DNA from 4 places in the Bradyrhizobium sp. 61 genome. Region 1 is predicted to be linked to each of the others. Evidence: riboswitches for the same ligand, from Rfam matches in the RefSeq annotation. Region 1 holds a riboswitch; each other region holds the start of a gene.
The links. A riboswitch is a leader RNA that binds a small molecule or an ion and turns the genes downstream of it on or off. The one in region 1 is predicted to bind cobalamin.

Region 1 (7,524 bases):
CAGAACGGCGTCACCAAAATGTTGCGCCGGGCTTCGATGTCGGTATCGGGGTCGAGCAGCCGCAGCAACGCGAGTCCATCGAGCAGCCGGCGATGGCCCTGCTCGCTGACGCCCCTGATCTGGAGGTTGGCACGGCTCGTCACATCGATGAGGCCGTTGCCGTAGCGTTCGGCGAGTTCGGCAAGGCCGGCCACCTGTGTCGCTTCGAGGCGCCCGCCGAACGGGCGCACGCGAACGACGAGCCCGTCGCCCGATTGCATCGGGCGCAGCGCGCCGGGACACCAGCCCTTGATCGCGGCCGCACTCATGAAGCCTCCTTCAGCGCGGCCGCGATCGAATTGCGGCGCGTTCGCCAGAGCGAGGCTTCGTGCAGGCGCGTGAAGCAGGTCTCCATCGCGGCGAGTGCCGCCGGGTTTTCGCGGGCCATGAAGGTGCGGACATCGGCGTCGCCGAGCGTCGCGTCATAGTAAAGATCGAACAGATGCGGCGGCACGGCACCGGCCAGATGCGCGAAGGCGGCCATGTGCTCCAGCGTCGCGGTGATCTCGGCGGCGCCGCGAAAACCGTGCCGCATCATGCCGGCGATCCAGGCCGGATTGGCCGCGCGTGCACGGACGACACGGGAGATTTCCTCGGTCAGCGTCCGCGCATGCGGCTGCTCGGGCCGCGTCGTATCGAGGTGATAGAGCGATGGTCCTGCCGCACCGAGATGCGCTGCGGCGGCAGCGATGCCTGCTTCATGCGCGGCATAGTCGGCGGCAAGCAGAAGATCGGTTTCCGGCAGGTCCTGGACGTGCACGAAAGCATCGGCGGATGCGAGCCGCGCCTCGATGCCGGCCCGGTCCGGCTGCATCGCACCGTCCGCGGAGAACGCCCAGGACGATGCCGACAGCCAAGCTTCGCCGGCGGCATCGCGCATCTCGGCCGTGAAGGCATCCGGGATCGCCGAGAGGCCGACGCCGTATTGGCCGGGACGCGGCGCGAACACACGCGAGGTGCGGTGGCGATAGGGATTCTCGTCGCCCTCCTCCTCGCGCGACGCGAGCGCCTCGGCGGCGGCCTCGAACAATTGCGCAAGGCCGGAGAAGACATCGCGGAACAGGCCCGACACCCGCAGCGTGACGTCGATGCGGGGGCGCCCGAGCTCGGCCGGTGCGATGATGTCGTAGCCGGTGACGCGGCCGGAGGCGTGGTCCCAGCGCGGCGCAAGGCCGGCGAGATGCAGCGCCATGGCAAACTCCTCGCCGGCGGTCCGCATCGTCGCAGAGCCCCAGAGATCGACCACGAGGCCTTTCGGCCAGTCGCCGTGATCCTGCAAATGGCGACGCAGCAGCTCTTCCGCGAGCCTGATGCCTTGCGCATGCGCCGACGGCGTCGGCACCGCACGCGGATCGACGGCAAAGAGATTGCGTCCGGTCGGCAGCACGTCCTGGCGGCCGCGATAGGGCGAGCCCGACGGCCCCGGCGCGACGCGCTGCCCCGCGAGCGCGGTACGCAACGCATCGCGCTCCGCATCACCGCAGGCGCCGCGGCCGAACACGTGCAACCCGTCGCCGAACTGGCTCTCCTTGAGATCGCACACGAAGCGATCGATCCGCGGAATGGCTTCGGCCGGCGCAGCCGCTGCATCCAGACCAAGATCGTCCTCAAGGCCCGCCGCGCGCGCCTCGTCACGGATCGCAGAAATCAGGCGCTGACGGCGCGCGGGATCGAGCCCATCGGCGGTCGAGTATTCGTCGAGCAGGCGTTCGAGCCGGCCCAGGCCTTCCGGCACCGCGGATTGTTCGAGCGGCGGCGGCAGATGGCCAACGGTGACTGCACCGATGCGCCGCTTGGCCTGCGCAGCTTCGCCGGGATCGTTGACGATAAAGGGATAGATGACCGGCAGATCGCCGATCAACGCTTCGGGCCAGCACGCGGACGACAGCGCCACGGATTTTCCGGGCAACCATTCCAGCGTGCCATGCGCGCCCATGTGCACGACGGCATCGATGGCCTGCCCGCGGAGCCAGAGATAGAACGCGACATAGGCATGGCGCGGCGTGCGGGCGAGATCGTGATAGTCGGCATCGCGCGTGGTCGCATCGCCGCGTTCGGGCTGAACCGCGATGACCGACCGGCCGCATCGGATCGCAGCGAAATGGAACGCGCCGTCGCGGCAGCTTGGGTCCTCCTCCGGCGCGGCCCAGGCCTGCGCGAGATCATCCTGCAAGGCTTGCGGCAGGCGCGAGAGCGCCGCGCGGTAGTCGGCGACGCTCCAGGTCAAGTTCTGCTTGAGCAGCGTCTCGCCGAGCGCCTGAACCGGCGCAACGTCGAAGCCGGCCTCTGTCAGGTCAGACAGCAATGCCTCGACCGACGCGAGCGCATCGAGACCAACCGCATGCGCGATCTGATGCGGACGGCCCGGGTAGTTCGAGAGCACCAGCGCCACCCGCTTCCCGGCGGCTGGCGCCTCCGCGAGGCGCCGCCAGGCCGCAGCGCGCGCGGCGACGGCCTTGACGCGCTCCTCAGCAGGCCGGTGCGCCAGATGCGAAAATTGCAGGTCGGGATCACGCTCCGCGGCCGATTTGAAACTCACCACGCCCGCAAACAGGCGGCCGTCGACCTCCGGCAGCACCACATGCATCGCGAGATCGCCGGGCGACAGGCCGCGCAGCGACTCCGCCCAGTCTTCGCGCCGTGCCGATGAGAGCGCGACCTGGAAGACGGGACACGATGCGGCATCGAACGGTGTCGTGCCGTCGTCGCCCATCGCCGAGAACGCCGTCGCGTTGACGATCGCGGCCGGGAGATTCGTCGCGAAATACGTCCGCAGCCAATCCGCAACGCCCGGAGCCTTCAGCGAGGTGACGAACACGCCGTACGCGTCAAAGCCGCGCTCGCGCAGCGCCGCGATCAGGGCGTCGACCGGCCCTGTATCCGCGGCGGTGAGATAGGAACGATAGAAGGTCACGAGCGCGAGCGGCTTTCCCTCGCCTGCCATCGGCGCAGCAATGACGCCACGCGCGGGATCGTAAAAGCCCATCTCAGGCACGTTCATCTCGCCGACGACCGGTCCTGCGTAAAGGCCCGAGGCCAGCGCGAGCTGCGCGATCGCGGCCTGGGCTGCAACAGGACCGCCGGTGTCGCAGAGCACCTTGAGCCGGCGCAACGTCGAAACCGGCAGGGTCGAGTAGGCATCGAGCCGCGTGTCGTCGCGGCCGTCGGCCGGCAGCACGGCCAGCACGATATTGCGGTCCTTCGCAAGCTGCTGCAGGGCCGCGAGCCCGTACGGCCAGTAGGATTCACCGCCGATCAGGCGCACCAGGATGCCGCGTGCCTGCGACAGCGTGCGCTCGATATAGGTGTCGACCGACAACGGATGCCGCAGCTCCGCGAGATTGGCGAGCCGCAGCGACGGCAGGCTGTTGCGGCCGCGCCGCCAGCCGGCCGCGAACGCGGCAAGGTCGGAATCCGAGTACGAGAGCACCACGAGATCGGCCGGGTCCTGGCCGATGTCCCTTGGCGTCGCGGTCTCCTCGAGACCGCGGCTCTCGCGGAAGACGACGTGCATCAGATACCAGATCCTGAAAGCCCAAGTCCGACCTTGATCGCGGCCTCGTCGATATCGCCGTGCTCGCCGATCATGACAAGCTTCGACTGCCTGAGAGCTGCGCCCCAAGGCTTGTCGAACTGGTGGCGCACGCGCTCGCCGACCGCTTGCAGCAACAGGCGCATCGGCTTGCCCGCGACCGCGATATAGCCCTTGACGCGCAGCACGTTCTGCTCGCGCGAAAGACGCTGCACCGACGCGACCAGTGCGTCGATGTCGGCGATTTCAGGAAGATCGATCACGACGGAGGCGAAATCGTCGTGCTCGTGATCCTCCTCGCCGTCGTGATGCGAGGGGCGCGCGGCGAGATCGTTCTCTGCGGCAGCGCCGAGGCCGAGGATGACACGCGCATCGATCACGCCATCGGTGACGGATAGCATCGGCACGCGGCGCGGCATCTCGGCGGTGATGGCGGCTTTGGCCGCTTCGATCCCTGCGGCGCCCGCAAGATCGGCCTTGGTCAGCAGCACGATATCGGCGCAGGCGATCTGGTCCTCGAACACTTCCGACAGCGGCGTCTCGTGATCGAGATTTTCGTCCGCCGCGCGCTGCGCTTCCACCGCAGCCGGGTCCGGCGCAAAACGGCCGGCGGCGACAGCCTCGGCATCGGCCAGCGCAATCACGCCATCGACCGTGATGCGCGAGCGGATCTCAGGCCAGTCGAACGCCTTCAGCAGCGGCTTCGGCAGCGCCAGGCCCGAGGTCTCGATCAGGATGTGATCGGGCCGCACCGGCCGCGCCAAAAGCTTTTCCATGGTCGGAATGAAATCGTCGGCGACGGTGCAGCAGATGCAGCCATTGGCGAGCTCGACGATGTTCTCCTCCGGGCAATTCGCATCGGCGCAGGATTTCAGGATCTCGCCGTCGACGCCCTCGCTGCCGAACTCGTTGACGAGCACGGCGAGCTTTTTGCCGTCGGGGTTTGCGAGCAGATGCTGGATCAGCGTGGTCTTGCCGGAGCCGAGAAAACCCGTGACCACCGTCACAGGGACTTTTGCGAGCGAGTTCATTCGGCGGCCTCCGGCACAACGGCAATGGGGGGAATGCGGGCAAGCGACTGCTTGCGGAAGATTTCGGGACGGCTGCGCCAGGGCACGAGGCCATCGGGCGCGGCGGCATACGCCGCAGCACCCGCGACCACGTCGCTCGCATGGGCCTCTGACAGACGACCATAGACATAGGACCAGCGGCCGGGCGCGCTGAGCGCAACTGAGCAACCTTGGCTGCATGCCGACAGGCATTCAACGGGAACCACATTGACGCCCTCGGGCACGCCGGCGTCGAGGATCGCACCATGCAGGCGCTTGCCGGGCGTCGTCTCACCCTCGTCGAGCGTCTGGCCGGCACGGCAGGTAATACAGACGTGAAGTGTGACGGTCATCGCCTCTTCCAGGATAAACAGCGGGAGGCGAAGAGGCACACGGACCATTCCCCCGAAGGTCCGTTTCCCCGTCGCGGAACACCCCGTCCGCCGGTCCAAAACTCGTCCGCGCTGGCAGGTCTCCCGGCTTGCGGAGCAGGGCTTTTGGCCCTTCGATCCCCGCCTTCCCGATCCCCTGGGGGATCAGTGGCTTCGGAAATCTCTCCGGTCACGGTCGCGGGGGCGGCTGCAGTTTGGACCCGAATCTTGTCGATTCGGACCCTATCGCATTCCCTCTTCGCCTGTCATAGGACAGGAACCAACGCCGGGCCACCATTTGCCCCCGGCCGCCTCTTGTCAAGCCGAAGGACCCTGTCAGATGACGCCTGAACCGGATACCCAAACGGCCGAGGAAACCGACGCCCGCCACGCCGCGAAAATGGCGAAGATCAAGGTCGCCCGCGACAAGATCATGGCGACCAAGAGCGGCGAGAAGGGCCTCATCATCGTCCACACCGGCGCCGGCAAGGGCAAGTCCTCCTCCGCCTTCGGCATGATCGTCCGCTGTGTCGCCCATGGCTTCCCATGCGCGGTCGTGCAGTTCATCAAGGGTGCCTGGGACACCGGCGAACGGCGCCTGCTCACCGGCCATTTCGGCGAGCTCTGCCAGTTCCATGCGATGGGCGAAGGTTTCACCTGGGAGACGCAGGACCGTGCCCGCGACATCGCCGCGGCGCAGGCCGGCTGGGCGAAGGCCAAGGAGCTGATCTCAGATTCCAATCTGCGCATGGTCGTGCTCGACGAGATCAACATCGCGCTACGCTACGACTATCTCGACATCGCCGAGGTCGTCGACTTCCTGAAAACGCACAAGCCGCCGATGACGCATGTCGTGCTCACCGGGCGCAATGCCAAGGACGAGCTGATCGAGATCGCCGACCTCGTCACCGAGATGACGCTGGTCAAGCACCCCTTCCGCTCCGGCATCAAGGCGCAAGCCGGCGTCGAGTTCTGAGCACGGCCCCAGGTTCTGAAAACACCATGGCGCGCGCATTGATGATCCAGGGTGCCGGCTCGGACGTGGGCAAGTCGCTCATCGTCGCCGGCCTCGCCCGCGCCTTCACGCGGCGCGGCCTGCGCGTTCTGCCTTTCAAGCCGCAGAACATGTCGAACAACGCGGCCGTCACCGTCGACGGCGGCGAGATCGGCCGGGCGCAGGCGCTGCAGGCACTGGCCGCCGGCGTCGAGCCGCACACCGACATGAACCCGGTGCTGCTGAAGCCCGAGACCGATGTCGGCGCACAAATCATCGTCCAGGGAAAGCGAATCGCGACCGCACGGGCGCGTGAATATGCAGCGATGAAGCCGTCGTTGATGGGCGCGGTGCTGGAGAGTTTCGAGCGGCTGAAGGCGCGCGCCGATCTGGTGCTGGTCGAAGGCGCCGGCAGCCCGGCCGAGGTCAACCTGCGCAAGGCCGACATCGCCAATATGGGCTTTGCGCGCAAGGCCGACATCCCCGTCGTGCTGGTCGGCGACATCGACCGCGGCGGCGTCATCGCCCAGCTCGTCGGCATCAAGACCGTGATCGACCCCGACGATGCCGCGATGATCGAAGGTTTTGTCATCAACAAGTTCCGCGGCGACCCCTCGCTGTTCGACGACGGCTACAAGCTGATCGAAGCGAAGACCGCATGGCGCGGCCTTGGTGTGCTGCCCTGGTTCGCGCGCGCCGGCGAACTGCCGGCCGAGGACGCGCTGGGCCTGAGTGATGCGCGAAAGCCGGGCCAGTGCAAGATCGCCTGCCTCGCGCTGTCGCGGATCGCCAATTTCGATGATCTCGATCCGTTGAAGCTCGAGCCTGGCGTCGATCTCGTGATGGTGCGGCCGGGCGAAGCTATCCCCGGCGACGTCCGTCTCGTCATCATCCCCGGCTCGAAATCCACCCGCGGCGATCTCGCCTTCCTGCGCGCGCAGGGCTGGGACATAGATCTCCTGGCGCATCACCGCCGCGGCGGCCATGTGCTTGGCCTCTGCGGCGGTTATCAGATGCTCGGGCGCAGCGTCGCAGACCCCGACGGCATCGAAGGCCCCGCAGGCGACACGCCGGGTCTCGGACTTCTGGACGTCGCCACAATGATGAGCCCGCAGAAGACGCTGACGCGCGTCGCGGCCGTGCATGCCGCCACGGACCAGCCGATCGACGCCTACGAAATCCACATCGGCCGCACCGATGGGCCGGATCGCGCGCGCCCGTTTGCGAAACTGAATGGAGAGCCGGAGGGCGCGATCTCCAGCGATGGGCGCGTGCAAGGCAGCTATTTGCACGGCCTGTTCACGTCGGATGATTTCCGCAAGGCGTATCTCGCAAAGCTCGACATTCCGGCAGGCAATGAGCCTTATCATGCGAGGGTTGAGAGCGCGCTCGATGCCCTCGCCGATCACATCGAACAGCACCTCGACGTCGGCGGCCTGCTCGCGCTAGCGCGCTAGCGCCTCGGCAAGGCGCGTCCATTCGGCTTCGCGGCCCGGAAGCCCGAGGCGGAGCCATGCCGGCTCTTTCGCGAATACGCGC
Region 2 (7,524 bases), on a different contig from region 1:
CACCCGCGAGGTCGAGGCGGGCCGCTTCGACAAGACCATCACGGTCTCGACCCAGGACGAGATCGGCGAACTCGCCGCCGCCTTCAATCGCATGATCGAGCAGCTGCGGCACAACGAGCGGATCCGTGAGACCTTTGGCCGCTATATCGATCCCAAGGTGGCGCAGGGGCTGATCGACCGGCCCGAGGTCGCCATCGACGGCCAGCGCCGGGTGATGACCATCATGTTCTCCGACATGAGCGGCTTCACCTCGATGAGCGAGGGCATGACCCCGCGCGGCCTCGTCAAGGTGATGAACCACTATTTCACGGTGATGTCCGCGCCGATCCGGAGCCATCGCGGCGTTATCGATAAATATATCGGCGATGCCATCATGGCCTATTGGGGCCCTCCCTTCATTGAGGAGGACGAGCCGGCGCTATTCGCCTGCTACGCCGCCATCGACATGGCCGATGAGGTGCCGGCGTTGCAGAAGCAATTGCCTGACCTGCTCGGCATCCGCGCCATGCCAGGCCCTTGCGATCTGCGCATCGGGATTGCCACCGGCGAGGTCCTGACCGGCAGCATCGGCTCCGAGCTGATGATGAGCTTCACCGTGATGGGCGACGCCGTGAACCTCGCCTCGCGTCTCGAGCTGGTCAACAAGATCTACGGCACGCGGATCCTGATCGCGCAGGCCACGGCGGACGCGATCGGCTCGAACCTCGAGCTGCGCGAGATCGATCGTCTGGCGGTGGCCGGCCAAAGCGCATCGCAGGCCATTTTCGAGGTGATGAGCAAGGCGCACGGGCTTAGCGTCCCGCAGGAGAGCCTGCGCGCGCGTTACGCCGAAGGCCTCGCCGCCTACCGCGCGCAGCGCTTCGACGAGGCTCGCGCCGCGTTCAATGCAGCGCTCGAAGCCGTGCCCGGCGACGGTCCCTCGCGCGCGCTGCTCGGCCGCATCGCGCAGTTCGAGGCCAATCCGCCGGACGCCAATTGGGACGGCGCCTGGCGGCTGGAGCAGAAATAGCTGTTCTTGTCGGGCCGGCACCGCCCTTGCCGGAAAAAACGCTTCTACTCGATAACGATGTTCGCAGTGACCTAATTCCCGGGCTTAGGTTTGACGTCCCTTGTGGCGTTTGATGGGGACACGCCGATGACAGAACTTCATGACAGGCTGGAACGGTTCGAGACGCTCACCGCCGAATGCGAGCTGATTGCCAAGCTCGCCACCGACAGCACCAAGCGCGAGTTCTATCTGAGACTCTCGGAGCAGTATCGTCAGCTGGCGGTGGATATGCGGAAGGCGATCGCGACCAAGGCCGCGGCCTGACGCCGCCTGCAATCCGTTCTTAATGTTTGGCGCGCATCCTTTGAGGATGCGAGCGTCGCGATCATGATTGCTCGCATTGGGAATGCCGAGGTCCGTTGCGGTGCAGCGCATCTCGCTGACGTCGCTTTGCCGCTCCTCACCAGGGCAATCCCATGCGCCTTCTCGCAGTCCTTATCTTCGCGCTCATGACGGCCGCCTGCAACCAGGAGCAGGACATCACCGGCTCGACCCCGGTCTGTGCGATGCGGCACTACAGCTCCTACAATCCCCGCGACATGAACCAGTGCGTTGCCGCCTGCAAGGCGTGCGACCACGGCAACACCGTCACCTGCACCACGTCATGCACCCTCAAGGGTGCCCACTGAGCGGCGGCGCGGGCTGGAGCTAGCGCTGAGGGTGCTCGGGCACCGGAACGATTCACATGGGTTAGTCATTGAAGGGGCAGGTAGGACGCGGAGTCCTATGGAATGGGTATGCTCGATCCCGGTCGGTTCCTGGTGTCGTGCTCGCATTGCGATGCATGGCCGATGGCGGCCAACGTCAAACGTTCGAGCTGGTCTTCGTCGCCGCACGAGGTCCGCTTCGTGTGCCCGCGCTGTCGCCGCGAGGAGACAGCCATTATCTCGGCCTCCGGTGAGCTGACCCCGATCCGGCGCATCGACGCTCCGCTGCGCGATGTCACCGCGGCCTGGGCTCAGGCCCAGCGGCCAAGAGGTCGGGCGTAGCCCGCCCGTCACAGGACCAAGAGATCGGGCGTAGTCGGCTCTGCGCAACGCCTTGCGCGGTCCGTTTTTGGAACCCGGCCTACGCCCACGCGTTTCCGCTCCGACATCAACGCATCGAGGCCCTGCGAATGATCAGCGAGCATTTCGACACCCGCACCCGGATCAACATGAAGCTGGCGCTGGATCGGGTCTGCCGCAATCGCCCGGTCGGCGAGGACCATTGCTTTCGCAGGTCCGTTGCCGAGAACATCATCCGCTGCGCGCTCGCGGGCCGCACCGGCATCGGCCAGCTCGTCGATGCCGGCGAGCGGGCGGTGATCAGGACGCGTTCGGAGCGGGAGCCGGCCTGATTGCGCCGGCTCAATCTCCGGTGCGGTGCTTTGCCCGTCATGCAACCGGCCGATTGACTCTCCGCTTGCCCGCCCCGTAGATTGGCCGGTGACGGTTCTCCTCACGGAGATCAAAAGGGAACGTGGTGCGAGGTTTTCCCGATACCGGGATATTCTCAACGCCACGGCTGCCCCCGCAACTGTAAGCGGTGAATCTTTCGTCATATGCCACTGGGAATCTCGGTCCTGGGAAGGCGACGTAAGGTAACGACCCGCGAGCCAGGAGACCTGCCGTCAGCCGTGGTCACACGCGAAGATGTCGGTCGGGGAGTACAGACATTAGCTTCACCGGAGCAATCGAAAGCTCCGCCGTGAAACCTCGTTCGCTGTGACGTGCCACTGACGTCATACCGAGGTTACAAGAGTGTCCCGTATTGTCTTTGCCGCCAGGCGCTTCCGCGCCGGCGTTGTCGCGTTCGTTTCCCTGTATTCGCTCGATCTGTCCATTGCCCAGGCGCAGCAGTCGGCATCGCCCGATCTGCTGCCGCCGGTCGAGGTCGCACCGACCGAGCGTGCGGCCAAGCCGCAAGCCGCGCGGCCTGCGCCCGACCGGCCCGAGCAGCGGCGCGTCGCTCGGCTGCCGAAGCCCGAGCTGGTGCCGGCGTCGCCCCCGGTTGCCGGGGTATCCGCGGCCAACCTGTTTCCGACGGTCGTCGTCAGTCCGACGGGCGTTGTCACTCCGACCAATCTGGTTGCGAGCTCGGTGACGGTTCTGACCGCCAGAGACATGGAGCGCGATCAGCGCCGGACCGCATCCGATGCGCTGAGCGCGGTTCCTGGCCTGAACCTCGTGCAGACCGGCGGTCCGGGAGGACAGACGTCGATCTTCATGCGCGGAACGAATTCCAACCACACCAAGGTCCTGATCGACGGCATCGATGTCAGCGATCCCGGCAACCCGAACCGTTCGTTTGATTTCGGCCAGTTGCTCACCTCCGACATTCAGCAGATCGAAGTCCTGCGCGGTCCGCAGGGCGGTCTCTACGGCGCAGACGCGCTGGGTGGCGTGATCTCCATCGTGACGAAGAAGGGCGACGGTCCCGCCCGCGCCACCGGCTCGGTCGAGGGAGGCTCGTTCGGAACGTTCAATCAAACTGCAGGTCTGAGCGGTTCACAGGACCCCTTCAACTATGCCTTCAACGTCGCGCATTTCCACGCGAACGACGTGCCGGTGACGCCGGTCGAATTGCTCCCGCCGGGGCAGAAGGCGATCGGCAACTATTACGACAACATGACCTATTCGACGAAGCTTGGCGCCGAATTGAGCGAAAACCTCACGCTCAACGGCGTGGCGCGGTACACCGACGCCACCCTGCGCTTTACCGGAGACACCTTCGATCCCGTCACATCCGCGAGCTTTCCCGCGGCCGCGCAAAGCACGCAGACGGTGCACCAGCTCTTCACGCGCGGGGAGGCGGTCTGGTCCGCTCTCGACGACCGGATGAAAAGCTATTTCGGTGTCAACTACACCAATCACTGGAACTACAACATCTCGCCCGGCGACGCGATGGCCACGATCACGACCGGCGACCGCGTCAAGTATGATTGGCACACCACGACCCAGCTCGCGCCCAACAACAATGTCATCATTGGCGCGGAGCATGAGACCGAAACACTGCAAACGGCGACGGTCTCGGCGCAAAACGTCAACAAGGCCGGATATATGGAGCTGCAGTCCCAGTTCCGGGATCGCGTCTTCTTCACGGCCAACGTCCGGCAGGACGATAACGAGCGGTTTGGGGAACATCCGACCTTTCGTCTGGCGTCTGCCGTGATCGTGCCGGTCACGGATACGAAGTTCAAGGGAAGCTACGGTACGGGGTTCAAGGCGCCAACGCTCAACCAGCTTTACGTCAGCTTTCCCGCGTTCTTCTTCTTTGCAAATCCCAACCTCAGGCCAGAGGAAAGCGTCGGATACGACGCCGGCTTCGAGCAACCCCTGTTTGGCGATCGCGTTCGCTTCGGGTCGACCTACTTCCGCAACAACATTACCGACCTGATCCAGAGCACGTTCGATCCCGTGACGTTCACGAGCACCAACACCAATATCGGCAAGGCGATCACGGAGGGCACGGAGAGCTTCGTCGCGGCTGCGATCACGGACCGGCTTCGCGTTCGTGCCGACTACACTTTGACCCGCGCGGTGGATGCGACGGCGGGACTGGAGCTGCTGAGGCGTCCGAAGGAGAAGTGGAGCGCAAATGTCATCTGGAATCCGATCGATCCGCTGACACTTTCCGCAACCGTGTTGCACGTCGGGAGTTTCGTCGATGGTAGCCGCGACTTCAGCATTCTGCGTCTGCTGGCTCCGGCCTACACTGTCGTCAACGTCGCAGCCGAATATCTGGTCACCGACCAGGTGAAGGTGTTCGGCCGGGTCGATAATCTCGCCAATGTGCACTATCAAAATCCGACCGGCTTTCTGCAGCCGGGACTGGGCGTCTATGGCGGCATTCGCCTGGCGAATTACGACGTCAGATAGCGAGAGAGAGAAGCCTCATGACGACGGCCGATCCGCTCATGGACCTGATCGCAAGCCAGCTTGCCGACGCTGAGGCCGGCTGGAGCGTCGGCACGTTCGGTGCCATTGCCGAGTTCACACGCGAGCCCGGTGAGGCCTTCGATATGGAGCAGTCTCGCAACGGGATCAGCGCCGTGACGCAGAAGGGTGGGATACGCGTTGTCTCCCACCCGGATCTGCGCCTGATCGCATCGGAATCGCCGACCACGGAGAGCTGGAGCCACCGCATCGCGCTGTGTCTTCCGCATGAAGCCAGCGCCATGAGTGGTCGTACCGTGTTGACCGAGCTCGGTCCGGATGTCGAGGCGCTCCTGAGGAGGGATCGCAGCGGCATCCTGTTCGACCTTGGTCTCGGAACGTTGCAGATCGACGCCTGCATCCGCGTCAGCGATGCCGATGCCGTCGCCGCACTCAGGAGCCGCACGGGCCAATCCGTGTTCGCGCCCGAAAGCGATGCCATGCGGATCATTCTGGCCGCCAACCCGCACCGCGTCTTCATCAGCCGCATCGGGCGCGCCGAGGTATTCCAGCCGATCCCGCCGCCGGGCGGGCGAAGCCCTGACGGCCCGCACACCCACGTTCTGCCAAAGCTGCTCGCGCATCGCCGCACCCATGCCGCCACCGAGCCGCTGCCTGAGGGGTGGATCCCCTGCGCGCATCTCTATCCGGCCCATCCGCTGCGCGATCAGCTCGGCCGCAAGCGCGCGTTTCGGCCGGATCATCACGCAGCCTTCCAGGCGCTGCTCGAACTCTATGGGCTGCCTGAGCTGACGGCGTGCAAGAGGGCCGTGGTCGAGGCGGTCGCGAAGGGGCGGGGACCTGAGATTGTGACGCTTCCGCCCGATCGCACGGCGCGCGCCACCGTTCGCGTGGCCTTGCGCCAATTGGCGGCCAAGGAGCCGCACACGGCGGCACTCGCCGCCTGGCTTGCCGCCTACGACCGGCGCGATCCAGCCGAGACTGAAGATCCCATGGAGGCTCTTCACTGAGTCAGACGTGATGCCGCGTTCCAGCAAAATTGTGCTACAAATCCCACAAGGAGATCGTTCCATGACTGTCACCATCCTGCCGCCCCACGCCGACCGTTTCCGCCTTCATCCGGTCGCGTCGCGTCTCGCGCCGATGTTCTGCTTTGCACTGCTGACGGTGTCATGCGCGCTCGCGAGCTTCGCGCTTGCCTGCGCGACGCCGTTTGCGGCGTTCGCCGTCGTCGCCGCCGCGATGCTGCCGATGCGTCCGGCGCTGCTCGTCGTCACCGGCGCCTGGCTCGTGAACCAGACCATCGGCTTCGGCGTGCTGCACTATCCCATCGATGGCAGCACCATCGCCTGGGGCTTTGTCATCGGTGCTGCCGCGTTGCTGTCGACGGCAGCGGCATCGACCGTTCTCCGCCTGCTGCCGCAGGGCCGCACGCCGCTGATGCTGGCCATCGCGCTCGTCGCCGCCTACGCCGCCTATGAGCTCGCGCTGCTTGCCGCGACGCCGTTCCTTGGCGGAGAGGGCGCGTTCACTGCGGCCATCGTGACGCGCATCGGGCTGACCAGCGCCGTCTGGCTCGCCGGCCTCGTCGCCGCCTGCGAGATCGTCCGCCTGGTCGATCCGTTCGGGCGCGCGATGCGGAACGCGTAGGACGCCTCCGGAGTCTCCAGGTCCGGTCGTTGCGATGACCGGACTTTGCCCCACCAACGCAGGGCACCGCGCTCCAGACTGCCCCGCAGGCCGCGTTCAGCGTGCGGTCCGGAACGCAAGTTCGCGCAGCCGAGGCAGGGCGGTGTTGCGGTTGTCGCTGCGCCAGATCGCATGGAGCTCGGCGAAGACCGATGGTCCGAGCCTGATCGGGCGAAACACGACGTTGTCGAAACAGGCGTTGCGTGTTTCGTCCGGGACGATCGCAAGGCCGAGACCTGCGCTGACCAGCGACAGGATTGCCTGTGCCTGACTCATCGATTGCACGACCTGGGGCCGGATGCCATTGGCGTCGAACGCCGCCGTCAAGAGCGCGCGCATATATGGACCGCCCGACGAATACATGATGAAGGGCTGGCCCTCGAGATGCGACAGCTCCGGCCGGCGTCGCACCGCGAGCGGATGGTCAAGCGGCAGCGCAAGGGCAAGCCCTTCACGGAAGACGCTGGCGCTTCTAATTGGCTTCTCCGTCTCGATCGGCCGAACCAATCCGAGATCGATCCGGCCCGACCTCAGTGCATCGAGCTGCTGGCGCGATGTCAGCTCCTCAAAGGTGATCTCGATATCCGGCAGTTCATCGCGAACGCGCGTTGCGAGCCAGGGCAAATAGCCGTACGTCGTCGCGCCGACGAACCCGATAGACAGCGCTCCACCGGCGAGCGACGCGGCTTGCCGGGCGGCTTTGACCGCATGCTCGCGCTGCTGAAGCATCGTGCGGGCCTCGCTCAGGAAGGCGCGTCCGGCCGCGGTCAGCCTGACCGATCGGCTGGTGCGCTCGAGCAGCTTGACGGCGAGCGTTGCCTCCAGGATCTGGATCTGCCGGCTGAGCGGCGGCTGCGTCATATTCAGCCGCTTGGCGGCACGACCGAAATTCAGCTCATCGGCCACCGC
Region 3 (7,524 bases), on a different contig from region 1:
GCCGTCATGGGCGTATTGGGCTTCGCGCTCGCGGCAGTCTGGGCCGTTACGTACTATCCGCCGACCCGGCACCCGAGGATAGGTGCTGCCGAGCTTGCTCATCTGCATGATGGAGGCGCGCTGGTGGATCTCGGCGGCGCTTCGCCGACGGCAGCAGCGGTGCAGGGGCCGCGATGGTCCGACCTCGCCGAGCTGTTCAGGAGCCGCATGCTCGTCGGCATCTTCCTGGCGCAATACGGCATCTCGTCCATCACCTGGTTCTTCGTGTCCTGGTTTCCGACCTACCTCGTCAAGGACCGCGGCCTGTCGGTGCTCGATGCGAGCCTGATCGCGACCATCCCCGCCATCTGCGGTTTCGTCGGCGGCGTTACGACAGGCTTTTTCACCGACTGGCTGTTCAAGCGCACCGGTTCGCTGAGCATCGCCCGCAAGACGCCGATCACGATCGGCCTCGTCATGACGGTGCTGATCATCGGCTGCAACTACACGGACTCCACGGTTCTGATCACCGTGCTGATGAGCGCGGCCTTCTTCGGCAAGGGTTTTGGCTCGCTCGGCTGGACGGTCGTTGCCGACACTGCGCCCAAGGAGGTGATCGGTCTCACCGGCGGCGTCTTTAACGCCGTCGGCAACACCGCCGGCATCGTGACGCCTGTTGCGATCGGCTACATCCTCTCCGCCACCGGATCGTTCAACGGCGCGTTGCTGTATGTCGGCCTGCATGGGCTGCTGGCCGTGCTCTGTTACTGGGTCATCGTCGGGCCCATCGAGCGTCTCGTCATTCGCGAAGGCAGCGGGCTGATCCGCTCCGCGCCGGTCGCTGCCGAATGACATCATTTCCCGCAAATCCACCTCGATAGGAGAAAGCCATGAACTACCAGGTCAACGCGCGCATTATCGCCAACCCGCTCGCGGCAGGGCTCGCAGCCGGGGAAGCGACGACGGACCGGATCGCATGGGTGAGGACGTCGCTCGTCTTCCTGCCGCTCGCCCAGGCAATCAGCGATGCCAAGGTTCTCACCGGCCGGCAAAAACCCCTCACCGAGATCGCCTTCCTGTTTGCCGAGATCGAGACGGAGAACGGCCACAGCGGCATCGGCTACAGCTATTCGAAGCGTGCCGGTGGTCCGGGGCAGTTTGCGCACGCCAGGGAGATCGCCGGCGAGCTGATCGGCGAGGATCCGAGCGACATCGCGCGTCTGTGGGACAAGCTCGTCTGGGCCGGCGCCTCGGTCGGCCGCAGCGGCATGTCCACGCAGGCCATCGCCGCCTTCGACATCGCGCTGTGGGATCTCAAGGCCAAGCGCGCCAAGCTGCCGCTGGCAAAGCTGCTCGGCGCCCATCGCGATTCCGTTCGTTGCTACAACACCTCCGGCGGATACCTTTCGATGCCGATCGAGGAGGTGAAGGAGCGCGTCAGCATGGCGCTCGACAGGGGCATCGGCGCCATCAAGCTGAAGGTCGGCCAGCCCGACCCGATGGTCGACCTCAAGCGCATCGAGGCGGTTCGCAACCACATCGGCGACGTTCCGCTGGCGATCGACGCCAACCAGCAATGGGACCGCACCACGGCGCTGCGCTTCGGCCGCATCGCCGAGCAATTCAACCTGACCTGGATCGAGGAGCCGCTCGACGCCTACGACTACGAAGGTCATGCGGCGCTGGCAGCCGAGCTTGCGACCCCGATTGCGACCGGCGAGATGTTGACCAGCATCGACGAGCATTACGAGCTGATCCGCAACAATTCGGTCGATTTCATCCAGCCGGATGCGCCGCGCGTCGGCGGCATCACGCCGTTTCTCAAGATCCTCGCGCTCGCCGACCACAAGAAGCTCCAGCTCGCGCCGCACTATTGCATGGAGATCCATCTGCATCTGACCGCGGCCTATGCCCGGGAGCCCTGGGTCGAGCATTTCGAGTGGTCGGAGGCGATGTTCAACGAAAAGCTCGAGGTCGTGAACGGCCGCATGATCGTGCCGAACCGGCCGGGCCTCGGCTTCAGCCTGTCGGAGCAGGCGCGCGCCTGGGCCCGTGACGTCCACGAGGTCGGAAAGCGGCGCTGAGGGAGGATGGCCATGTACGAACCAAAGACGAAGCTTAGTCCCCTGGATCCGTCTGTCATCCGCCGGCTGAAGGATGTCTCCTCGGGTTCGCTGACCACCGAGCTGTTCAAGAAAGGCCTGCGCCAGTGCTTTCTGGTCGGGCTGGTGCCGATGAACAAGGACGCGGTCCGCTTCGCCGGTGAAGCTTTCACCATGCGGATGATCCCGGCGCGAGAGGATCTCGATACCATAGAGACGCTCACGCCGTATCCGAACGCGGACAATCTGCAGTGGGAAGCGGTCGAGAGCATCCCGCCCGGCCATGTCCTGGTGATCGACAGCCGTAACGATCCGCGCGCGGCATCCGCGGGCGCCATGCTGCCGACGCGGATGAAGGTGCGGGGCGCCGCGGCCATTGTCACTGATGGCGCGTTTCGTGACGGCCAGGAGCTGGCGCGGCTCGATTTCCCCGCCTATGCCCGGCAGGTCACGGCATCGACGCGGTTGTCGTATCATCGCGTCGCGGATCTGAATATTCCGATCGCCTGCGCCGACGTGGCGGTCTACCCGGGCGACATCATCGTCGGTGACGGTGACGGCATCACGGTCGTGCCACGGCATTTGGCCGCCGAAATGGCCGACCTCTGCGAGAGGCGGGACCAGCTCGAGAAGTACCTGTCGTATCGTATCAGTGCCGGCGAGCCGCTCTACGGCGTCTATCCGCCCACACCTGCCGTGCGCGCCGACTTTGAGGCCTGGAAAAAGGCCGGTGCGGATCCGGCGAGGGCCACGACGATCCGGGCGGGAGCCTGACATGAGCAAGACATCGCCCGCCGCCATGGAGGCGACGATCCGTCGCTATTTCGACGCCTGCAACGCCGCCGACTACGATGCCTTGATGGCCTGCTTCACGGCGGACGCGGTTCACTACTTCCCGCCCGGCTTGCCGGACATTCCATGGCGTGGCGCCGATACCATCGCGCGCAAATGGATCTGGTGCGTCGAGAATCTCGGTTCGCGATGGACGATCGAAAAGATTCTTTGCTCGTCGGCGTCGCCGGAAGCCGTGATCGAATGGACGCACTGGAAGCGCAAGCAGGGCACGGCGCTTCGCGGCGACGAATGGTACGCGTTCGAAGGGGCGAGCGGACGCATCAAGGAGATCAGGGCTTATTATGCGGCGCCCGCCGATCCCTCGGCCCGGATCTGCGAGCTCGTCGATTTCGACTATCGCGATCGCGGCTATCACCTTTCGTCCGAATAGCGTCGGGCGGCCGCGCCGTTCCTTGGCGGCGAGGGCGCCTTCACCGCCGTCATTGTGACGCGCATCGGGCTGACCAGCGGTCTGAATCGCCGGCCTGCGATGCGCGCCGTGCAGCGAAACGAGGACCTTTGCGGAGAAGCACCTCGGTGCAATCAGGGCGAAAATTGCGGAGCTGCGTGTGCTGGAAGCGACAGTGGCGTCGCTGGTGAGCGGCTGCGAGGCGACATGCAGCGGCAGCGTCGCGCCGGACTGTGTGATCTTGCAGTCGGGCCGTGGGTCACGCAGCGCGCCAAGCTGAAGAGCGATCCAAGTGCGAATTCCCGCATTCCACAGGGAACAGGGCTCATGACCCGCAACGAATCGTTGACACCCGGCTGCATATGTCACCACATGTGGGCGTCACGGTTCCGCTGGATCGCAAGATTTAGTGGCTAAGAGGGAAGCCGGTGAACCGCGCGAGAGCGCGGAATTCCGGCGCTGCCCCCGCAACTGTCAGCAGCGAGCTGCTTCCGAACAATCGTCACTGGTGCCTTTCGCACCGGGAAGACGGGAAGTGGGCGACGACCTGCGAGCCAGGAGACCTGCCGCGACAATCTGAACGTCCACGGGCGGGGTGTCCGGCGGTCGCTTGCATGCACCGCCCGGCAACTCTGCTGCCGGCGTTTCTGCAGCGTCCTTCCTTACAGCCCCGTTCAAACACAACGCGCGCATCACGGGGCCCATTGATGTCACTGAACCTGCACGACGCGGACACCGCTTCCGCACCCATCGTTCATTTGCGTCCACTATCGCTTGCGCCTGCTTCGAGCGAGCCGGCCATGCAGATCATCCGCCGCAATGGAAAAGTCTCGCCGTTCGATTCCGCTAAGATCGCGGTCGCCATGACCAAGGCCTTCCTCGCGGTCGAAGGCACCAGCGCGGTCGCCTCGCGCCGCGTCCATGAGAGCGTGGAGCAGCTGACGGCCGAAGTCGTCACTGCGCTGATGCGGCGGGCAGGCGAGGGACGCACCTTCCATATCGAGGACGTGCAGGACCAGGTCGAGCTCGCCTTGATGCGGAGCGAGCACCACAAGGTCGCGCGCGCCTATGTGCTGTACCGCGAGGAGCGGTCGCGCCAGCGCGCCGAGGAGGCGGCCGCGGAAGTGACGCCCGCTGTCGCGCCGGCACTTCATGTCACGCTCGCCGACGGTTCGCGCGTTGGTCTCGACACCAAGCGGCTCGCGCTGATTATCGGCGAAGCCTGCGCCGGTCTCGACGGCGTCTCTGCGGCACCCGTGCTCACCGAGACCACCCGCAATCTCTACGACGGCATCAGCCAGGACGAACTGGCACTGGCCTCGATCATGGCCGCGCGCACGCTGGTCGAGCAGGAGCCGAACTACGCCTATGTCAGCGCGCGCCTGCTGCTGGACAAGCTGCGCGGCGAGGTGCTGTCCTATGTCCATGCCGTGCCGACCTCCGCCTCGCAGGCCGATATGGCTGTACGCTATGCCGAATATTTCCCGGCCTACGTGAAGACCGGCATTGCCGCCGAACTGCTCGATCCTGAACTGGCCCGCTTCGACCTCGGCCGGATCGCGGCTGCACTCAAGCCCGAGCGCGACCTGAACTTCCAGTTCCTTGGCCTCCAGACGCTGTACGACCGCTACTTCCTGCACGTCCGCGGCAAGCGGATCGAACTGCCGCAAGCCTTCTTCATGCGCGTCGCGATGGGTCTTGCGGTTCGCGAGATCGACCGAGAGGCCAAGGCGATCGAGTTCTACGATCTGCTGTCATCGTTCGACTTCATGGCCTCGACGCCGACGCTGTTCAATTCGGGTACGCTGCGTCCGCAATTGTCGTCCTGTTTTCTCACAACCGTCTCGGACGACCTCGACGGCATCTTCAAGTCGATCAAGGACAACGCGCTGCTGGCAAAATATTCCGGCGGCCTCGGCAACGACTGGACGCCGGTGCGCGGCCTCGGCGCCCACATCAAGGGCACCAACGGCGAGAGCCAAGGCATCATCCCGTTCCTGAAGGTTGCCAACGACACCGCCATCGCCGTCAACCAGGGCGGCAAGCGCAAGGGCGCGGTCTGCGCCTATCTGGAGACCTGGCACGTCGACATCGAGGAATTCCTCGACCTGCGCAAGAACACCGGCGACGACCGCCGCCGCACCCACGACATGAACACCGCCAATTGGGTGCCGGACCTGTTCATGCAGCGCGTCGATGCCGATGGCGAATGGACGCTGTTCTCGCCTGACGAGACGCCCGATCTGCACGATCTCTATGGCGAGGCGTTCAAGACCGCCTACGAGGCCTATGAGGCCAGGGCGAAGGCTGGCGGCATGCGCGTCTTCAAGACCGTGCGCGCGAGCGACCTCTGGCGTCGCATGCTGACCATGCTGTTCGAGACCGGTCATCCCTGGATCACCTTCAAGGACCCCTGCAATCTGCGTTCGCCGCAACGCCACGTGGGCGTGATCCATTCTTCGAACCTCTGCACCGAGATCACGCTCAACACCTCGGCCGACGAGGTCGCCGTCTGCAATCTCGGCTCCATCAACATGCTCGCGCATGTCGGTCCCAATGGACTCGACCATGCCAAGCTGAAGCGGACGGTGACGACAGCAGTACGGATGCTCGACAACGTCATCGACATCAATTTCTACACGATCCCCGAAGCGCGCCGCTCCAACATGCGTCATCGTCCCGTCGGGCTCGGCCTGATGGGCTTTCAGGAAGCGCTTCAGATCCAGCGCATTCCGACCGCGTCCGACGCGGCCGTGGCGTTCGCCGACACCAGCATGGAGGCAATCTCGTTCCACGCGATCGAAGCGTCGTCCGATCTCGCTGCGGAGCGCGGACGCTATCCGAGCTTCGAGGGCTCGCTGTGGTCGAAAGGCATTTTGCCGCTCGACTCCATCCAGTTTGTCGCCGATGCCCGCGGCGGGCTCGACGTCGATCGCTCCGCAACGCTCGACTGGGATCGCCTCCGCAAGAAGGTCACGTCCAGCGGCATGCGCAACTCGAACGTCATGGCGATCGCGCCAACGGCGACGATCTCCAACATCTGCGGCGTCTCGCAGTCGATCGAGCCGAACTATCAGAACCTGTTCGTGAAATCGAACATGTCCGGCGACTTCACCGTCGTGAACGAGTTCCTGGTGCGCGACCTCAAGGCGAGGGGGCTTTGGGACGAGGTGATGGTCTCCGACCTCAAATATTTCGACGGCAGCGTCGGCCAGATCGACCGCGTTCCTGACGATCTGAAGGCGCTCTACGCGACCGCCTTCGAGATCGACAGCGCCTGGCTGATCGAGGCGGCCGCGCGCCGGCAGAAATGGATCGACCAGTCGCAGTCGCTCAACCTCTACATCGCCAATCCCTCCGGCAAGAAGCTCGATGCGCTCTACCGGCTGGCTTGGCGGCGCGGCTTGAAGACGACCTACTACCTGCGCTCGCGCAGCGCCACGCATGTCGAGAAATCGACGTTGAAGGGCACCGACGGAAAGCTCAATGCGGTGTCCGCGTCAGTGGCGGTGTCGCACGCGCCGATCATGATACCGACCTCTGCGGTGCCGGACCTCGACGGCATCAAGGCCTGCCGGATCGACGATCCCGAATGCGAAGCGTGCCAGTGAGGAGATGACGATGCTCGACTGGTCCGATACCGAAACCACAGCGGCCGCTCCTGCCGTCTCAAGTCTCGCCACCGCACTGCGTCCGCAGACCCAGCTCAAGCTCGAGCCGGCCGACCCGACCGGCTTAGGCGCGATCGATCGCGCCGGCGGCCGCGTCTCGGTCGACGAGAAGCGGATGATCAACTGCCGCGCCGACGTCAACCAGCTGCTTCCGCTGAAGTACAAATGGGCCTGGGAGAAGTATCTCTCAGGCTGCAACAATCACTGGATGCCGACCGAAGTTTCGATGCAGGCCGACATCGCGCTATGGAAGTCGCGGGACGGACTGACCGAGGACGAGCGGCGCGCGATCAAGCGCAATCTCGGATTCTTCGCGGCTTCCGAATCGCTGGTCGCCAATAACATCGTGCTGGCGATCTACCGTCACCTCACCAATCCGGAGTGCCGGCAGTACCTCCTTCGGCAGGCCTTCGAGGAGGCGGTGCACACCCACACCTTCCAGTATATCGTGGAAAGCCTCGGCTTCGACGAAGGCGAGCTGTTCAACATGTACCGCGAGGTGCCGTCGATCACGGACAAGGCGGCCTGG
Region 4 (7,524 bases), on a different contig from region 1:
GCGCCTCGGGTGCGTCGGGGCCTTCCGGCGGCGGCGGGATCAGGGCCTTGATCAATTGATGCCCGAAGCCCGCGACCTTGGCGCCGCTCATGTAGCAGCGGATCATGCCGTCGGGCAGGCGGGGTTGGAACGCCTGGTCGATGATGCAGCCGCCCCATCCGAAATACGGTTCGCAGCGGGCGAGCAAGGCATCGAGCGTCATGTCCTCGGGCAGGCTGCCGCGTTGGGCATGCAGCACGCGAACCATGGCGTCCGCGTTGGGCAGGGCCTCCACCTTCCACACCCCTTGGCCACCATTGCCGCGATTTTGCTTGAGCACGCGCGGACCGTTCGCCTGAAGGCGCGAAGGAAATTCGGCGCGGAAGCTTGCGGCGGTGTCATAGCGATGCGTGTCGGCTCCCCAGCCAAGATGACGCGTTCGGTAGAGCACGTCCTTGACGCCCATCTTCAGGATCACGTCGGGATGTGCGCTCACCCATGGCCCTTGCGCCGCAACGTCGCGCAGCAGCGGGTCGAGGGCCTCGCGCGTCTTGCCCTGATGGATCGGATCGACCCAGACGAGCACGCCATCGACGGCGAGCAGTTGATCGCGGACGGCGTCGGCGAAGATCTCGTCGTAGATCACCGGCCGGGCTTCGATGCCGACCGCGGCGAGTGCTTCGAAAACGCGGACGAAGCGGCTGTTTTGTGCCGTCGTGTCCCGGCGCGCGGCAGCGTCGCCGCGGGAGAGGATGGCAACGGTAGGGCGGAGAGGAGGGTGGCGTTCGGTATCCATGCGCAAGCTCCACGAATGGCGTGCTGCGCAGAGCTTGGACCGAGGTCTCACGGGGAGTCTGCTTCGTCCCCACGCCGATCAATCTACGTGAGATCGTCCGGCCGTTGCAAGATGGTGTTTGTGCGGTTCCATCCAGATGGCGAACGCTTCGCGCGCGCCGCTACGGTGGCGGAGGATAGCGGTCGAATGTCGGCAGTTCGTGCGCACGCTCCATCCATCCAAGGCGCTCTGCGACCTGGATGTGCATCGTCGCCGGTACGGCATCGGGATCGTCGTAGGTCGCGCTCTGGACGTCGATGACCCCGGGCAACATGTCGGCATTGACATAAAACAGGCCGGTTCCGCAGTCGCCGCAAAAGTGCCGCCGGGCATGTTCCGAGGAGTGATACACCTTGGGCTCGCCCTTGGTCACCTTGACGGCATCGTCCGCGTACATCGTCCAGCCGACGACGGGAGCGCCCGCGTGAAGCCTGCAATCGCGGCAGTGACACAGCGCGTGCACGATCGCTTCGCCCTCGACCTGATAGCGGATCGCGCCGCAGTGACAACCGCCGGTGATGGTGCTCATGCGTTCCTCCCGATGGAAGCGAGGTTTCGTTGATCGATAGCTCTCGAGACCTGCGGCTTCAACGGCGCAATCGATTTGCGATTGCGTCCTACTGTCGCGTGACAACTCCCGCCACGGCGCGGGCAAGGTGATCCGCGACTACCATTTGAACGAAGCCGCGACCTCGTAGCTGCGTGGCGCGCCCAGGATGATCTGGTCGGTGTAACCGGGATCGCCCCAGGCCGCGTAGAGCTTGTTGGTCAGGTTCCTCACGCGAAAGCTGATCCGGGTCTGGTCGACGCCCGGGAAATAGGCTTTGGGGATGTCGACGAACGCGTATGCGTCGAAGATCGTGTAGGCGTCCATCGTGACCAGATTGTCCTGGAAGTTGAAGCGGTCGCCGACGTGACGGACGAGGCCGCCGATCTCCACCGGCAGCTTCGTGTCGAAGCGATAGGAGGCGCCGGCGTTGGCGATGAAGTTCGGAACGTTGGGCGGCGTCTTGCCCGAATAGGACTGGAAGTCGCCATTGCCGTCGACATAGGTGAAGTCGATGAAGCGCGACTGCACGAAGGCGACGTTGCCCCATAGTTTCAGGCCCGCGACCGGATTGACCGCGGCGGCAATCTCGACGCCCTTGGAGGCCATCTTGCCGGCGACGTTGAAGAGGATGCCGCTTTCGGGGACGTAGACGTTCTTGCGCTCGATGTCGAAGGCCGAGAACGTGGCCTCCGCGCGCTTGTCGGCCGACAGCAGCTTCACGCCGGTCTCGTAGGTTCGCGACGTCGTGAGCAGCAGCGGCGTCGTGGGCCTGAGGATGAAGATGTTCGCCACCGTCGGGTCGGCTGCCGTCGCGTACTGGCTGTAAAGCATCACGCCGGGCGCGATGTCCCAGGTGTAGCCGATGCGTCCGGTGACCGGATTGAACGTCTTCGAGAAAGGATAGTTGGCTTTCAGGAGGCCATTCTCGTCGAAGCGGGTCCGCGACAGCTCGATATTCTCAAAACGGATGCCGCCGATCAGCGCAAAGGTCGAGGTCAGCTTGAGCCGGTCCTCGAACGACAGCGAGGCGGTGTCGAGATGGGTGTAGATCTTCTCGTCGCTGCGCGGGCCGTAGAGGCCGCGGTCCGGATTGAGGAGGTCGACGTAGTCATTGAAGAACAGCGTGTCCTGCGAGACGTTGAACTGGTTGCTGCTCGCCGCCACGGTGGCGACGAAGCGATTGTCCATTCCGCCGAGATTGGAATTGACGGTGAGGTCGGTGATGTTGCCGTAGAGCCGCTGCGCGTGATCGAGCGCCAGGCGCTCGCGGTAGATGCTCTGCGCGCCTGCGAAATTGCCTACGGTCTGGTCGAACGACGAGATCTCGTTGTTGAACCAGTGCCGGTGGGCGTCATAGCCATAGACCTGGCTTTTCAGCGAGATGTTGTTGGTGATGTCCCATTGAAAGCCGCTGCGCAGCCAGAGCTCGTTGGCGCCGCTGTGATTGTCGAGCACGTTGTAGTTCGTGGTCAGCGTGCGCGCGTCGATGGTGACCGGGACCGGCGTGCCGCCGCCGAGGTAATAGTTGCTCCAGAGGCCGGAGACGACGCCGTACGTCGGCACGATGCCCGGCGCGTTCGCCGGCACCAGCGGCGTTCCCCAGTAGAAGCGGTCGTTGTCCTGCCTGTATTCGGTCGCGCCCCAGATCCTCAGGTTCTCGTTGACGCGATAGTTCAGCTGGCCCGAGACGTTGCTGAGCTTGGAATAGGTGTCGTCGATAAAGCCCTTGTTGTTGAAATGGCTGATGTCGAAGCGGTAGTCGAGGCCGTTGATCAGCGTGCTGCCGCCCGATCCGTAACCGGCGCGATAGCCGTTGAAGGAATCGTAGGAGGTGAAGGCGTCGTTGACGATTGGTCCGGTGTGCGGCGCCTTGTTCACGTAGTTGATGGCGCCGCCGGTCGCACCGAGGCCCGCCACCAGCGAGTCCGGTCCCTTGATGATCTCGACCTGCTGGAGGCCAGCCACGTCCATGGGACGGCCGGTCATGGTCGACGGCCCGATCGGGATGCCGTTGTAGAGCGTGGAGATCTGGTCGCCGGAAAAGCCACGCATCGAGAAGATGGCGGGCGCGCCGGGCGCATCGCCGCCGGTGACGCCGACTGCAGCCTTGGCGACGTCGGTCGTGGTCCGGATGCCCAGGTCCTGCATCGTCTGCTGACTGATGACCTCGACGGTCGCCGGCATCTCGCGCGCCGTGATGCCGAGCCGGGAGCCGACGTCGGTGACGGCTGCCGTGTTGAGCGGCGTCTGCACCGGGCCGCTCGGAGCTTGCGTGGCCGGAACGGCGACAGCAGGGGCGCCACGATTGCGTCCCGCGGCGCGCCGGGCCGCGCGCTGCTTCTGAGTGCCGGGGCTGACAGCAGGAGCCTGTCGCGGCGCAGGCGGCGACACGATCACCGGGCCGACCTCCCGGGAGCGGTTGTCCTGCGCCGCGCTTTGCGCGAGCGCCGCGGACGACAAGGACACCGACGAGAGCAGAGTAATCAGGAAAGCACGCGATAACGCTGGCCTTGCGCCAGCACGGAAATGAAGTTTTTGCACGACAACGCTCTGCGGCGACGCAAACAAACCGTCACCGCGGTTGCCTTAGTCATCCACCTTCGCCCCAGGCGGCGGATGCACCGGCTACTTGTCCGACATCAGGGCACCCCGCCCAATGCGTTCGCGCGTGACCATGGCTGGTAGCAGGTTTCCTGGCTCGCGGGTCATCGCCTTCGACCACCTTCCCAGAGGCCCAAGCGGGGCTCCAGTGGTTCGTTTGGTCGTCGGCTATCCGCCTACAGTTGCGGGGGCAGCCGCGGAATTGCCCACTGAGGTGGACGCACCGCATTCCCTTGAAGAGTCCTTGCGGACACTACCGATCACGAAACTGGCATCAGGGGATGAGCGCGTCAACATCCGCGCGGGCTGTTCGACGGGCCGGTCGGTCGATGGTGGCCTTGTGTTGCTGTTTTGCACGATAGTCCTAGGGGCTGCGTCGAAACGTCCAACCCGGCCTCCGTGCGAGCCTGGGTAACGGACGCTTGACCACGATCAATGACTGCCTTTGGTGTCCGAATATGCTACTGAGGCCGAGTTCCGGCCCGACAAGGTAAGTCGATATTGATGCAGTTCGTCCGTACCATCCTGGCAGTCGCCATCGCCATATCCCTGGCGATGCTGCCGGTTGGCGCGTCCGCGGCGAACCTCGCAATGTCGTCGGATGGCATGCAGGCGGCCATGCACATGAGCGGCGATGCCGACATGTCGATGGACGATTGTTGTCCCGACATGAAGGGAACGGGCTCCCATAGCGGCGGCTACAAGTGCGGGATGGGCTTCTGCTGCGTCGGTGGGATCATCGCGCTCGGTGAAGTCAGGCCCGTGGCGTTCGAACGTCTCGCCGTCATGGCCAGCACGATGGCTATTCCCCCGGATCAGGTCGTTTCCTTCCGCAGCGGCAGTCCTCCTTTCCGACCTCCTCGAATCTGATCTCGCAAAGCCCGAGACGCGAGCGGCAGGTCTGCTCGCGACGACGACTGACGTGCGCGCTTCACGCGCCACGGCGAAAGATCAATTCATGAGGACAGGACAATGCTTTCCAAAATCAGCACCGCGGCTCTCGCCGCCACCCTTTCGCTTGCCGCTTCCGCCGCGATGGCGGGCGCGGGCGACTACGCCTTCGAGCCCGTCACTCCGCAGATGAAGAAGGGCGAAGACGTCACGCTCACCGTTCGCCTGACGAACAAGCAGACCGGCAAGCCGATACCGGATGCGGTCATCTTCAAGACGCGCCTCGACATGGCCCCGGACGGGATGGCCGAGATGGAATCGGCGGTCGCGCCGCTGCCGTCCAGGGAGCCGGGCGTGTACGCCTTCAAGACGGACCTGCCCATGGCTGGCCGCTACCAGATGACGCTGTCCGTGAAGGTGCAGGGCGAACCGGAGACCGTCACCGGCAAGGTGATCGTCACGGCGGTCAAGTGAGCGTTCGGGCGCTGCCCGGCGGCGCCCGACATTCCCCTTTTTCCTTCACACGGACGCGCGCTCCCGGGCGCGCGGATACACGACATGAAAACGCTGCGTCTCCTGACGGCACTTGCGCTGGGCGGTGGCCTGGTCCTGGCCGGCTACTACTGGCATTCGAACGGTGCGGGCTGGCTCGCTGAGGCCGACATATCATCGGCTGCGGCTGCCGCGGAGCGAACGCCGCTCTACTACCGCGATCCAAGCGGTGCGCCGCTCTGGTCTGCGGCTCCGAAGAAGGACGACCGCGGGCGGGACTATCTGCCGGTCTACGACGACGATGGAGCGGCCGTCGCGCCGGCGCTACCGAAGGCGCAGGCGGCTTCGCCGCGAAAAATCCTCTACTACCGCAATCCCATGGGGCTGCCCGACACGTCGACCGTCCCGAAGAAGGATCCGATGGGGATGGATTATGTCGCTGTTTACGAAGGCGACGACACCGACGACGGCACGGTGAAGCTGTCGCCCGGCAAGATCCAACGCGCGGGCGTGAAGTCCGAGCCCGTCACGCGGCGCTCGATCCGGGTCTCGGTGAAGGCGCCCGGCACGATCCAGCTCGATGAACGCCGCGTGTCGGTGATCGCGATGCGTGCCGAAAGCTTCGTGCAGAAGGTCGCCGACGTAACGACCGGCACACGCGTGAAGGCCGGCCAGCCGCTGATGGAAATCTACAGTTCGGCGGTGGCGTCCGCAGCGGCGGAATATCTCGCGACGATCACCTCCAAGACGGTCGGCGGTGTCGAGATGTACGGCCGCGGCTCGCGACAGCGGCTGGTCAATCTCGACGTTCCCGAGTCCGTCATTGCGGAGATGGACAAGACGCACACCGCGCCCATCGCCATACGCTGGTCTGCGCCGCGCGACGGGGTCGTGCTCGAACGCAATGCGATCGAAGGGATGCGGGCCAATCCCGGCGACGTTCTGTTCCGGATCGCGGACACCTCGGTGGTCTGGGCGCTGGTCGACGTGGCCGAGCGCGATCTCGGCAACATCGCGGTGGGGCAGTCAGTCGCGGTGCGCGCGCGCAGTTTCCCCGGCCGGACCTTCACCGGGACCATCGCCGTCGTCTATCCGCAGGTGAACCGCGACACGCGCACCGTTCGCATCAGGATCGAGCTCGCCAATCCGGACGCGGTGCTACTGCCCGACATGTACGTCGATGCCGACATCGACACGGCCGATGCCGCGCCCGTCCTGGCGATACAGGACAGCGCGGTGCTCGACACAGGCAGCCGGCAGGCTGTCCTCGTCGACAAGGGGGAAGGGCGCTTCGAGCCGCGGGAAGTCAAGCTCGGCCGTCGCGGCGGCGGCTATGTCGAGGTGCGCCAGGGTCTTGCGGACGGCGAGGCGGTGGTGACCTCCGCCAACTTCCTGATCGATGCGGAAAGCAACCTGAAGGCGGCGCTGAAGGGTTTTGGCGAGGCGGCGTCCCAAGCCTCCGACGCCGGCCCTGGCAATGCAACGGGAGATCACAAATGATCGCCCGCATCATCGCCTGGTCGGCGCGCAATCTGCTGCTCGTGCTGTTCGGGACCGGCTTCGCGGCCGCCGCCGGCCTCTATGCCCTGGTTCACCTTCCGCTGGATGCGATCCCGGACCTCTCGGATACGCAGGTCATCGTCTACACCGAGTATCCCGGCCAGGCGCCGCAGGTGATCGAGGATCAGGTCACCTATCCGCTGACGACGGCGATGCTCACCGTGCCGAAATCGAAGGTCGTACGCGGCTTCTCGTTCTTTGGCGTCTCCTTCGTCTATGTGATCTTCGAGGACGGCACCGACATCTATTGGGCGCGGTCGCGCGTCATGGAATTCCTGAACGGCGCGGCGTCCAGGCTTCCCGCCGGTGTCACCCCGACCATCGGGCCCGACGCGACCGGCGTCGGCTGGGTCTACCAATACGCCGTCGTATCGAAGGAATTGAACCTGGCGGACACGCGCACGATCCAGGACTGGAATCTGAAATTCGCGCTGGCCAAGGCCGAAGGCGTCGCCGAGGTCGCCAGCGTCGGCGGCTTCGTCAAGCAGTACAACGTGGTCCTCGACCCGCAGCGGATGCGCGACCGCGGCATCAGCATGCAGAAAATACGTGAGGCGATCCGCGCCAGCAACGCCGACGTCGGCGGCCGCACCGTCGAGCTCTCCGAGTTCGAATA

Region 2: linked by a shared signal. The riboswitch ahead of IVB46_RS10935 (TonB-dependent receptor) and the one ahead of IVB46_RS23165 (DUF1636 domain-containing protein) in region 1 are both predicted to bind cobalamin.
Region 3: linked by a shared signal. The riboswitch ahead of IVB46_RS10975 (ribonucleoside-diphosphate reductase subunit alpha) and the one ahead of IVB46_RS23165 (DUF1636 domain-containing protein) in region 1 are both predicted to bind cobalamin.
Region 4: linked by a shared signal. The riboswitch ahead of IVB46_RS35490 (TonB-dependent receptor) and the one ahead of IVB46_RS23165 (DUF1636 domain-containing protein) in region 1 are both predicted to bind cobalamin.

The regions. Positions count from the first base shown of each region.
Region 1 covers NZ_JADPIU010000064.1:288,209-295,732, forward strand. The annotation lists gene cobG (precorrin-3B synthase) at 1-308, opposite strand, end outside; gene cobN (cobaltochelatase subunit CobN) at 305-3,553, opposite strand; gene cobW (cobalamin biosynthesis protein CobW) at 3,553-4,602, opposite strand; gene IVB46_RS23165 (DUF1636 domain-containing protein) at 4,599-4,973, opposite strand; cobalamin riboswitch at 5,069-5,291, opposite strand; gene cobO (cob(I)yrinic acid a,c-diamide adenosyltransferase) at 5,332-5,967, shown strand; gene IVB46_RS23175 (cobyric acid synthase) at 5,994-7,442, shown strand; gene cobD (threonine-phosphate decarboxylase CobD) at 7,431-7,524, opposite strand, start outside.
Region 2 covers NZ_JADPIU010000035.1:108,665-116,188, forward strand. The annotation lists gene IVB46_RS10910 (adenylate/guanylate cyclase domain-containing protein) at 1-1,009, shown strand, start outside; gene IVB46_RS10915 (hypothetical protein) at 1,136-1,312, shown strand; gene IVB46_RS10920 (hypothetical protein) at 1,465-1,677, shown strand; gene IVB46_RS10925 (hypothetical protein) at 1,780-2,037, shown strand; gene IVB46_RS10930 (hypothetical protein) at 2,166-2,387, shown strand; cobalamin riboswitch at 2,463-2,677, shown strand; gene IVB46_RS10935 (TonB-dependent receptor) at 2,791-4,908, shown strand; gene IVB46_RS10940 (hypothetical protein) at 4,926-5,936, shown strand; gene IVB46_RS10945 (hypothetical protein) at 5,998-6,576, shown strand; gene IVB46_RS10950 (LysR family transcriptional regulator) at 6,673-7,524, opposite strand, start outside.
Region 3 covers NZ_JADPIU010000035.1:116,909-124,432, forward strand. The annotation lists partial or broken gene IVB46_RS10955 (MFS transporter) at 1-831, shown strand, start outside; gene IVB46_RS10960 (mandelate racemase/muconate lactonizing enzyme family protein) at 870-2,063, shown strand; gene IVB46_RS10965 (ribonuclease activity regulator RraA) at 2,076-2,855, shown strand; gene IVB46_RS10970 (nuclear transport factor 2 family protein) at 2,857-3,306, shown strand; cobalamin riboswitch at 3,692-3,910, shown strand; gene IVB46_RS10975 (ribonucleoside-diphosphate reductase subunit alpha) at 4,032-6,935, shown strand; gene IVB46_RS10980 (ribonucleotide-diphosphate reductase subunit beta) at 6,946-7,524, shown strand, end outside.
Region 4 covers NZ_JADPIU010000084.1:438,296-445,819, forward strand. The annotation lists gene IVB46_RS35480 (Cj0069 family protein) at 1-775, opposite strand, end outside; gene IVB46_RS35485 (GFA family protein) at 936-1,343, opposite strand; gene IVB46_RS35490 (TonB-dependent receptor) at 1,482-3,830, opposite strand; cobalamin riboswitch at 4,030-4,238, opposite strand; gene IVB46_RS35495 (hypothetical protein) at 4,470-4,835, shown strand; gene IVB46_RS35500 (FixH family protein) at 4,938-5,330, shown strand; gene IVB46_RS35505 (efflux RND transporter periplasmic adaptor subunit) at 5,415-6,848, shown strand; gene IVB46_RS35510 (efflux RND transporter permease subunit) at 6,845-7,524, shown strand, end outside.